DNA from 3 places in the Sulfuricella sp. genome. Region 1 is predicted to be linked to each of the others. Evidence: predicted binding sites of a transcription regulator. Region 1 holds the regulator's gene; each other region holds the start of a gene.
The links. The regulator sigma-54, encoded in region 1, starts transcription at its own class of promoters, with help from an activator protein. The targets are predictions, from matches to a motif close to TGGCACNNTTCCTGCT.
Positions count from the first base shown of each region.

Region 2: a site for sigma-54 is predicted at 1,642-1,657, ahead of VMV64_RS09890 (TorF family putative porin). Genes of this name have one in related genera too.
Region 3: a site for sigma-54 is predicted at 1,668-1,683, ahead of nifH (nitrogenase iron protein). Genes of this name have one in related genera too.

Region 1 is NZ_DATKTK010000032.1:7,209-10,483, reverse strand. It holds gene lptA (lipopolysaccharide transport periplasmic protein LptA) at 1-374, shown strand, start outside; gene lptB (LPS export ABC transporter ATP-binding protein) at 433-1,155, shown strand; gene VMV64_RS06620 (RNA polymerase factor sigma-54) at 1,206-2,645, shown strand; gene hpf (ribosome hibernation-promoting factor, HPF/YfiA family) at 2,838-3,164, shown strand; gene VMV64_RS06610 (PTS sugar transporter subunit IIA) at 3,221-3,275, shown strand, end outside.
Region 2 is NZ_DATKTK010000045.1:23,078-26,352, reverse strand. It holds gene VMV64_RS09900 (ammonium transporter) at 1-347, opposite strand, end outside; gene glnK (P-II family nitrogen regulator) at 364-702, opposite strand; gene VMV64_RS09890 (TorF family putative porin) at 725-1,594, opposite strand; gene VMV64_RS09885 (accessory factor UbiK family protein) at 1,831-2,082, shown strand; gene VMV64_RS09880 (YifB family Mg chelatase-like AAA ATPase) at 2,086-3,275, shown strand, end outside.
Region 3 is NZ_DATKTK010000056.1:383,010-386,284, reverse strand. It holds gene nifD (nitrogenase molybdenum-iron protein alpha chain) at 1-612, opposite strand, end outside; gene nifH (nitrogenase iron protein) at 721-1,593, opposite strand; gene VMV64_RS14255 (NAD(+)--dinitrogen-reductase ADP-D-ribosyltransferase) at 2,087-2,905, shown strand; gene draG (ADP-ribosyl-[dinitrogen reductase] hydrolase) at 2,905-3,275, shown strand, end outside.

The DNA.
Region 1 (3,275 bases):
AGGATGCCGAAGGTTTCCAGCTCGGGACGGCTTACGGCAACCTGGCCAGTTTCAGGCAGAAGCGCGAAGGCTACGACGAATACATTGAAGGCTATGCCCTGCGCATCGAATACGATCAGAGGAAGGATTTGGTACAGCTTTTCAATCAGGCGCGCATGAAGCGCGGTCTGGATGAAGCACATGGAAACTATATTTCCTATGATGGCAAGACCGAATTCTTCCAGGTGATCGGAGGCAAGGAAACCGCCACGGCCAGCAACCCGCGCGGTCGGGTTCGCACGGTGATACAGCCGAAAAAGAAAACCGACGCCCCCGCCCCGTCTCCCAGCAAGCTGAAACCCGCCGAAAGTATCGCCAATCCACGAGAAGAGTAGGAGCGGGCTTACCCGCGAATCTATCGCGGCCAAACTCGCTCCTACGGACTGCATTTATATGAGTGAACTGATCGTCCAGGGCCTGAAAAAGCGCTACAAATCGCGCCAGGTAGTGAAAAACGTTTCGCTGGATGTGTCCAGCGGCGAAGTGGTCGGGTTGCTCGGGCCGAATGGCGCGGGCAAGACCACCAGCTTCTACATGATGGTGGGACTGGTGCCGCTGGATGGCGGCAGCATCCGCCTGGACGGCGAAGAACTGAGCCGCCTGCCGATCCACCGCCGCTCCCGGCTGGGCTTGAGTTACCTGCCTCAGGAAGCATCGATCTTCCGCAAGCTGACGGTGTCCGAAAACATCCGGGCGATCCTGGAGCTGCAAACGCTTGAACCGGGGCAGGTCGAACAGCGCCTGGACGATCTGCTGCACGAGCTGCATATCAACCACCTGCGCAACAACCCGGCGCTTTCCCTCTCCGGCGGCGAGCGCCGCCGGGTGGAAATCGCCCGTGCACTCGCCACCCAGCCGCGCTTCATCCTGCTGGACGAGCCCTTTGCCGGGGTTGACCCTATCGCCGTGATCGATATCCAGAAAATCATCCGCTTCCTTACTTCACAGAATATCGGCGTGCTGATCACCGATCACAACGTACGGGAAACCCTGGGAATTTGCGATCGCGCCTACATTATCAATGACGGCGAGGTGCTGGCCAGCGGAAATCCGGATGAAATCGTTTATAATGAAAATGTAAGAAAAGTTTACCTGGGAGAACACTTCCGGATGTAGCGGCGAACCCGCTCCAGGAACCGTGCCTACATTCTCCCGGGAACAAATACATGAAGCACAGCCTACAACTCAAACTTTCGCAACACCTGACCCTGACGCCTCAGCTGCAGCAGTCCATCCGGCTGCTCCAGCTGTCGACGCTGGAACTTGACCAGGAACTGGACGCCTTCACCCAGGAAAATCCCTTCCTCGAACGGGTGGAAAGCACAGGCGATACGGAAAGCGAGGAAGTAGCCGATGCCGGCGGCAAGCCGGACGAGTTCTCTACTCAGCCCACCTCCAGCAGCGCTACCGACGCGACACCCGCTGAACCCGCCCCCCTTACCGAAAGCGATTGGGATCAGGATAGCCCCTGGACTGCGCACGACGACGAAGAGGATAGCGACTACTCTTCGCAACGTGCCGAAGCGGTGGATCTGCGCGACCACCTCAACTGGCAGTTAGGCCTCACTTCGCTGTCCGAACACGACAAGCGAATTGTCGCCTTGCTGATCGATGCCCTCGACGAAGACGGCTATCTCACCCAGAACCTCGATGAACTCGCCGCGCTGTTGCCGCCCGAACTGGAAATCGAACCGATCGAGCTGCATACTGCGCTATGCCACCTGCAAAACCTCGACCCGCCTGGTGTCGGCGCACGGGATTTGGGGGAGTGCCTGGCCTTGCAGCTCGAAACCCTTCCGCCTGAAACTCCATACAGAGAGCAAGCGCTTTCCCTCGCGAAGCACCACATTAACCTGCTGGCTGCGCGCGATTTCACCAAACTGAAGAAATTGCTGCGCCTCGACGACGACGGACTGCGTGCCACCCAGAGCCTGATCACCAGCCTCAATCCGCGCCCCGGCGCCACCTTCGCCAACCTGGACACGCGCTACATCCAGCACGACGTCGAGGTAAAGAAGGTCAAGGGGCAATGGGTCGCCACCCTGAACCCGGAGGTCATGCCCAAGCTGCGCATCAATCGCATGTACGCCGATATTCTGCGGCGCAACCGCGATAGCAGCGGGCAGCACCTGTCGAGTCAGATGCAGGAAGCGAAATGGATGATCAAGAACATCCAGCAGCGCTTCGAGACCATCCTGCGTGTTTCCCAGGCCATCGTCGAGCGCCAGCGGAATTTCTTCGAACACGGTGCAGTGGCCATGCGCCCCCTGGTGCTGAGAGAGATCGCTGAAGCCGTCGAGCTGCATGAATCCACCATCTCGCGCGTCACCACACAGAAGTACATGTTCACCCCGCGCGGCGTTTTCGAACTCAAATATTTTTTCGGCAGTTCCTGCGCCACGGAAACCGGTGGCGCCTGCTCCTCCACGGCCATCCGTGCGCTGATAAAACAGCTGGTGGCGGCAGAAACCCCGCAAAAACCTCTTTCCGACAGCCAGCTTGCAGATATTCTGGCAAAACAGGGCATCGTCGTTGCCCGGCGCACCGTAGCAAAGTACCGCGAGTCCATGCAAATTCCCGCGGTCAGTTTCCGAAAGAGTCTGTAAATGGATAACCTGGACAATTATGGATGTGCTGGCGGGATGCGATGCAAGACGCTGGACGCGCCGCATGGCCATTCCATGCAAGCGGACGGCAACGCAGCAGCGCGCCCGCCAGTGCAGCCAGAATGTTCTGGTTGTCCGTTTATAGACTCTTCTATCCCTTTAACATCCAATATCAACCCGAAGGAGCCTCAAATGAACCTCAATGTTACCGGCCACCACGTTGAAGTGACCCCCGCCATCCGCGATTACGTCACCGACAAGCTCGGCAGGGTTACCCGCCACTTCGACCAAGTCATTGACGTCAACGTCATTCTCTCCGTCGAAAAACTGGCCCAGAAAGCCGAAGTAAACGTTCACGTCAGCGGCAAGGATATTTTCGTTAAATCCGAGGATGCCGACATGTACGCCGCCATCGACAGCCTGGTGGACAAGCTCGACCGCCAGATCGTCAAGCACAAGGAAATGAACGGCGGCCCGACCCGCGGCAGCGGCGGCAAACACCAGCAAGTCGCCGAGTAAGCCATCGCGCGGCGGCAACCGAAAAAGTACCGCCGCGCCCTGCCCCAAAGCCGGATATGAGTCTCCTCGCCAGAATACTGCCCCCAGGCAACGTCCTCTGCGGCCTCGATG
Region 2 (3,275 bases), on a different contig from region 1:
ATCAGCGCGGTGATCGAGAAGCTTTGCATCAGCGTAGCGAGCACGTTCTTCTTGCGCACCATGCCGCCGTAGAACAGCGCCAGGCCGGGAATGGTCATGAACAGCACCAGCGCGGTGGAGGTCAGCATCCAGGCGGTGTTGCCGCTGTCCAGTTTCTGTGCCACCGGAGCCGGTGCCGCGGCAGGCTCTCCTGCCGGAGCGACCGCCGGTGTTGCTGCAGGGGTTGCAGCTTCAGGCGCGGTTGCAGCCGGCTTGGCGTCAGTCGGTGCAGCCGCTTCCTCGGCCAGGGTCAGGCCGGAGAACCCCAGCATCCCCAGCAAGGCGAGCATACTCAACAATTTTTTCATCATGTTTCTCCCTTGTCTAAAGAGCATCCGGGCCGGATTCGCCGGTGCGGATGCGGACGACCTGTTCCAGATTAAAGACGAAAACCTTGCCGTCACCGATTTTGCCGGTCTTGGCGGATTTTTCGATGGCCTCGATCACCTGGTCGACCATGTCTTCCTTGATCGCCGCCTCGATTTTGACTTTCGGCAAAAAATCGACGACGTATTCGGCGCCGCGGTACAGTTCGGTGTGGCCTTTTTGCCGTCCGAACCCTTTTACCTCGGTGACGGTGATGCCCTGTACGCCGATGGCGGAAAGCGCCTCGCGCACTTCGTCGAGCTTGAACGGCTTGATGATTGCAGTGACCAGTTTCATGTCGGCTCCTTTTCTCGCTGGTTTAGAATGTCCGCCCGGCTTGCAGCACCAGGACGCCCTTGTTCAGGTCGCGGGTGTCGCTGTTGGCGAGCGAGGCGGTGTTCTTGAAGAAAGCGTCGTTGGACGATTTCACGTAGGCGGCGGAAATGTTCCAGCCATCCTTGAAGGTCTTGGCCAGGGATAGCTTGTAGTCAGTGTAGTCCGGATTGACGCCGCCGACGGTCACGGCTTTGACATCGGTGCGGCCGACGTGGAAGCCGAGGGTGAGGTCGTCCATGAGCGGGTAGTTGACCGACACGTCATGGTACAGGGTGCCCTTGGTGTCGCTGGTGTAACCGGTACTGGTGTTGGCGCCGAAGTAGTCGGTAGTGGCATAGGACAGCTTGTAGCTGATCCACTTCCAGCTCAGGCCGGCGTTGAGTTCGAAGTTGTCGAATTTTTGGTCGGCACCTGGCGTGGCGGCCTTATTGAAGTTGGCGCCGGGGTAGTAATAGCCGTAGCCACCCACGGTCCAGCCAAAATCGTCGCTGAACTTGCCGTTGTAGCCGGCGTAGTAGTCCAGTTCGAGACTGCCGCCGGGATAGCTGTTGCTGCTCACGTTGGAGCCCCACAGGCCGGCGTACCAGCCGCCGGCATGGGCGTAGTCCACTCCGCCTTGCAGAGCCGGCTTGCCCCAGGTCTGGTCGATGCCGCGGAAGCGGTATTCGCTGACCAGGCTGATGTTGGCGGTAACGGTATAGGCCGGCGCGGGGGGCTCCGGAGGCTTTGGTAGTTCATGACCGATATGTTGCGAGGGCGTGCTGTCTTCGGCCGCGCCTGCCGACGAAGCGATCATGAAAGAAGGTAGAGCTATGGTGCCGGCAAGAACCAGTGCTTGAGAAATTTTACGCATGATATTTTCCTTTCAAGTGAAATGAGATAAGCCTCGCTGTACCCCATAGCATTTGCCGTGCCAGGATAATTATTTATTGTATATTCAATATGATATCGTTTTTTTGTGGGTTGGATATGCAGGCTTGGCACCGCTTTGAGTCAGCCTGGCGGTTAAGTGCACCAAAAAAGTGCGCGTGTTCGGGCGGTCTCATTTTGGTACACTGAAAAGATTCAAGCTTAAATAAGGGGCAATTCATGATGTTGGGCCAAAAGATGTTTGAAGAAATCAGCGGCAAGCTTGGCCAGGCGCTGGCCGATAGTCCGGCCAAGGACCTGGAAAAGAACCTGCGCGCCGTGCTGCAAGGAGTGTTCGCCAAGCTGGATCTGGTGACGCGCGAGGAATTCGACGTGCAGCAGGCTGTACTGCTCAAGACGCGCGAAAAGCTGGAGGCGCTGGAAGCCAAGGTCGCCGAGATAGAGAAAAAATCCGGCGCTAGCCAGGGGTAAGCCATGGGCCTGGCGGTCTTGTACAGCCGGGCATTGGCCGGCATGGAGGCGCCGCTGGTGACGGTCGAGGTGCACCTGTCCAACGGGCTGCCCAGTTTCAACCTGGTCGGACTGCCCGAGATCGAGGTGAAGGAGAGCAAGGACAGGGTGCGCTCCGCCCTGCTCAATGCCCAGTTCGAATTCCCCGCCCGCCGTATCACCGTCAATCTTGCGCCTGCCGACTTGCCCAAGGAAAGCGGCCGCTTCGACCTGCCGATCGCGCTCGGCATCCTGGCGGCATCAGGGCAGATTCCCTTAAATGATCTGGCGCACTACGAGTTTGCCGGCGAGCTGGCCCTGACGGGCGCACTGCGCCCGATACGCGGGGCGCTGGCGATGACCTGCAAAGCCAGCCAGGACGGGCGCGCCTTCATTCTCCCTGCCGAGAATGCCGCCGAGGCCGCTTTGGTGGAAGAAGCGAAAATTTATCCGGCCAGTTCGCTGCTCGAAGTCTGTGCCCACCTGACCGGTCGGCAGCTGCTTGCCCGATGGCAGGAAGCCCCCGCGGCAAGCCAGCGGAGCTATCCCGATTTCAGCGAGGTGAAGGGGCAGGCCCATGCCAAGCGCGCGCTCGAGATCGCCGCTGCCGGAGCACACAGCATTTTGATGGCAGGTCCGCCGGGCACTGGCAAGACCATGCTGGCGGCGCGGCTGTCCGGCATTCTGCCGGCCATGACCGAGACCCAGGCGCTGGAATCCGCGGCGCTTCAATCGCTGAACGGCGGGTTCAAAATCGAGCACTGGAAGCAGCGGCCTTTTCGTTCCCCTCATCATTCCGCTTCCGGCCCGGCGCTGGTGGGAGGCGGCGGCAACCCGCGCCCCGGCGAGATCTCCCTGGCGCACCACGGGGTGCTGTTTCTCGACGAACTGCCGGAGTTTGCGCGCCCCGTGCTGGAGGCGCTGCGCGAACCGCTCGAATCGGGACGCATCACCATTTCCCGCGCCGCCCACCAGGCTGATTTCCCGGCGCGCTTTCAACTGGTGGCCGCGATGAATCCCTGCCCCTGCGGCTATCTCGGCCACCCCGGCGGGAAATGCCGCTGCACCCCGGACCAGGTGGCGCGCTATCGTGGAAAAATCTCCGGCCCGTTGCTCGACCGCATCGACTTGCAGATTGAGGTTCCCGCCTTGCCTGAGAGCGATCTCACCTGCCA
Region 3 (3,275 bases), on a different contig from region 1:
CACCCAGTCGCGTACCGCGTCGTTGGCGATGTGGTGACCGAGGGACTGGGACACCCCGCGGAAGCCCTCGCAGCGCACCGGCACGATGGTCTTGTTGATCTGCTTGGCCTTCTTCTTCGACACCGCTTCGATGTCGTCGCCGATCAGGCCGATCGGGCACTCGGACTGCACCGACAAGCCGTTGTTCAGCGGGAACAGGGCCTCGACTTCGTCCATCAGCTTGTCCAGCTTCTTGTCGCCGCCGAACACGATGTCCTTTTCCTGGAAATCGGAGGTGAACTGCATGGTGCCGAAGGCGTTCACGCCGGTCACGCCGATGAAGTAGTTGCGGCGCGACGCCCAGGAATACTGGCCGCAGCCCACCGGGCCGTGGCTGATGTGAACCATGTCCTTGATCGGGCCCCACACCACACCCTTGGAACCGGCGTAAGCGCAACCGCGGACGGTCATCACGCCGGGCAACGACTTGATGTTGGATTTCACGCCGCAATCGGGCTTGCCTTCTTCATGCACGCCGAGGTGCTTGACGCGCTTCTTGGCGGATTTTTCCGGATAGGCCGAGAGCACTTCCTCGATCACTTCCTTGTTTCTGGCTTTGACGTCTATAGTCATTTCGAACTCCTTATTTCGATATCTTTCACCGCAGAGACGCGGAGGCGCGGAGGATTGCACCGGCTCTTTGTTTTTCTCTGCGTCTCTGCGCCTCTGCGGTTGAACCTGTTACGCCGCAGCCGCCTTGCCGACGATGGACTCGTCCACTGCCTCCATCACGCCGAACTCAAGCAGCAGATCTTCCAGCTCGTCCATGGTGATCGGAGTCGGGATGGTGCCCTTGCCGGCGTTGGCATGGATTTTCTGGGCAAGCTGACGGTACTCTTCAGCCTGCTTCGAATCCGGCGCATATTCCAGCACCGTCATGCGGCGCAGTTCGGCGTGCTGGACCACGTTGTCGCGCGGCACGAAGTGGATCAGCGTGGTGTTCAGCTTCTTCGCCAGGGCTTCGGCCAGCTCCAGTTCCTTGTCGGTCTGGCGCTCGTTGCAGATCAGCCCGCCCAGACGCACTCCGCCGGCGTTGGCGTACTTGAGAATGCCCTTGGAGATGTTGTTGGCGGCATACATCGCCATCATCTCGCCGGACATCACGATGTAGATTTCCTGCGCCTTGTTCTCGCGGATGGGCATGGCGAAACCGCCGCACACCACGTCGCCGAGCACGTCGTAAGAAACGTAGTCCATGCCTTCGTAAGCGCCATTCTCTTCGAGGAAGTTGATGGCAGTGATCACACCGCGACCGGCGCAACCTACTCCAGGTTCAGGCCCACCGGACTCTGCGCACTTGATGTCGCGATAGCCGAACTTCATTACGTCCTCGATTTCCAGATCTTCCACGCTGCCTGCTTCGGCGGCCAGGGAGAGCACCGTGTCCTGCGCCTTGGCGTGCAGGATCAAACGGGTGGAGTCGGCCTTGGGGTCGCAGCCGACGATGAGGATTTTCTGGCCCATTTCGGCCAGAGCCGCCAGGGTGTTTTGGGAAGTGGTGGACTTGCCGATCCCCCCCTTGCCGTAAAAAGCGATTTGTCTAAGTGCGCCCATCTGTTTCTCCTTCGTCAAAAATTAAGAATCCGGTTCGGTTCGCTTGTTATGCAACCTGCCTTGTTCAACGCTTATGCAACCACTGTGCCAAGTCCCGCAAAAACTCCGCAACGCATTGATATGTCTTCTTATTCGCCACCACGGCCGGGCTGAATCAGCTGCCTGCACCAGACACTACGCAAAGCCTGTGCCATACCCCGAATAAATCTGCTAACACAATGTTTATAAAATACAATTGTCGATTATCAGGGTATGGCAGACTTGTGTCGCAAAGCCGACAAACAGGATGGCGATGTCGGGAAGTCTTCGAATTCCCACACCAGACAACATGAACCGCAGAGGCGCGGAGGCGCGGAGGCGCAGAGAAGAGCTTTCCTGATAGCCTTATTTGACGGCATTCCAATGCTTTGCCTTTCTCTGCGCCTCCGCGCCTCTGCGGTAAAAAATCAAACCTTGGCCAGTGTTAGGAACAAAAATTGCTGTACCCCTCGCCATGGATGGCAAAACCGACAATTTCAAAGGCCACAGCACCAACCTGGTGGGCATCCCCACCGGCCTCCTAGCCAGTGCCGCCTTCAACGACTACCCGCTGGCGCTGTCGATCGGCGGCGTGCAGGAGTTGAACCGGCCGTTTTTCGAGATGCTGGCCAAGGCGACTAACTCCGCCGAGGCCGGCGGGATGTTCGAGCATTACATGGGCATGCTGTTCGGGCTGGGCGGGACCGCGCTGGCGGGCGACGAAGGCGGCGGCAAGCGGCGCTTCCGTTCCAGCTACCGGCGTCTGCTGGAAGGCTGGGGGTTCGACTCCAACGGCCCTGAGGGGGCAGTGCTGAAAGGCTGGGTGGAAAGCCGCTTCGGCCTGCTGCCCATCTTCCACAAGGAGAAGCTGGGCCGATTTCCCTCGCCTGCCTGGATCGCCTACGTCGAGCAAAAAATGTCGAGCCGATTCCACAACAACAGCATCAGCCTGCAACTCGACATCCTCTACGAGTTCTGCCAGTGGATGCTGGCGCGGTGGCTGGCGCCGGGGCGCAGGCACATCACCCTGTACCGCGGCATCAACAATTTCGACGAACACCGGGTGATCGAACGCATCGACAAGCGCACTGCCGTGATCCGCCAGAACAACCTGGTTTCGTTCACCGCCAATCGCTACATCGCCGACGAATTCGGCGACATCATCCTTGAATCCAGGGTGCCGTTAGTGAAAGTACTGTTCTTCAATGGCCTGCTGGCCGGACATCCGCTCAAAGGCGAGGGGGAGTATCTGGTGATCGGCGGCGATTACCGGGTAACGATGAGTTATTTTTGATGACGCATTCATCACCCATTACCCATTCCCCATCACCGGCGCTCCTGCACAGCAGGGCGCTGGGCGCCTACCTAGGCCTGGCCTGTGGCGACGCCCTGGGCGCCACGGTGGAATTCCTGATGCCGCGGGAAATCAAGGCGCAGTACGGCACCCACCGCGAAATCACCGGAGGCGGCTGGTTGCGCCTCAAGCCAGGCCAGGTGACGGACGACACCGAGATGTCCCTGTATCTCGGCCAGGCGATCCTGGACAGCGGCGGCTGGAACCAGGTGGCGGCAGCCGACGCCTTTGCCGCCTGGCTCAAATCCAAACCGGCGGATGTCGGCGCCACCTGCCGCCGCGGCATCCGCCGCTACATGCTGCAGGGCAT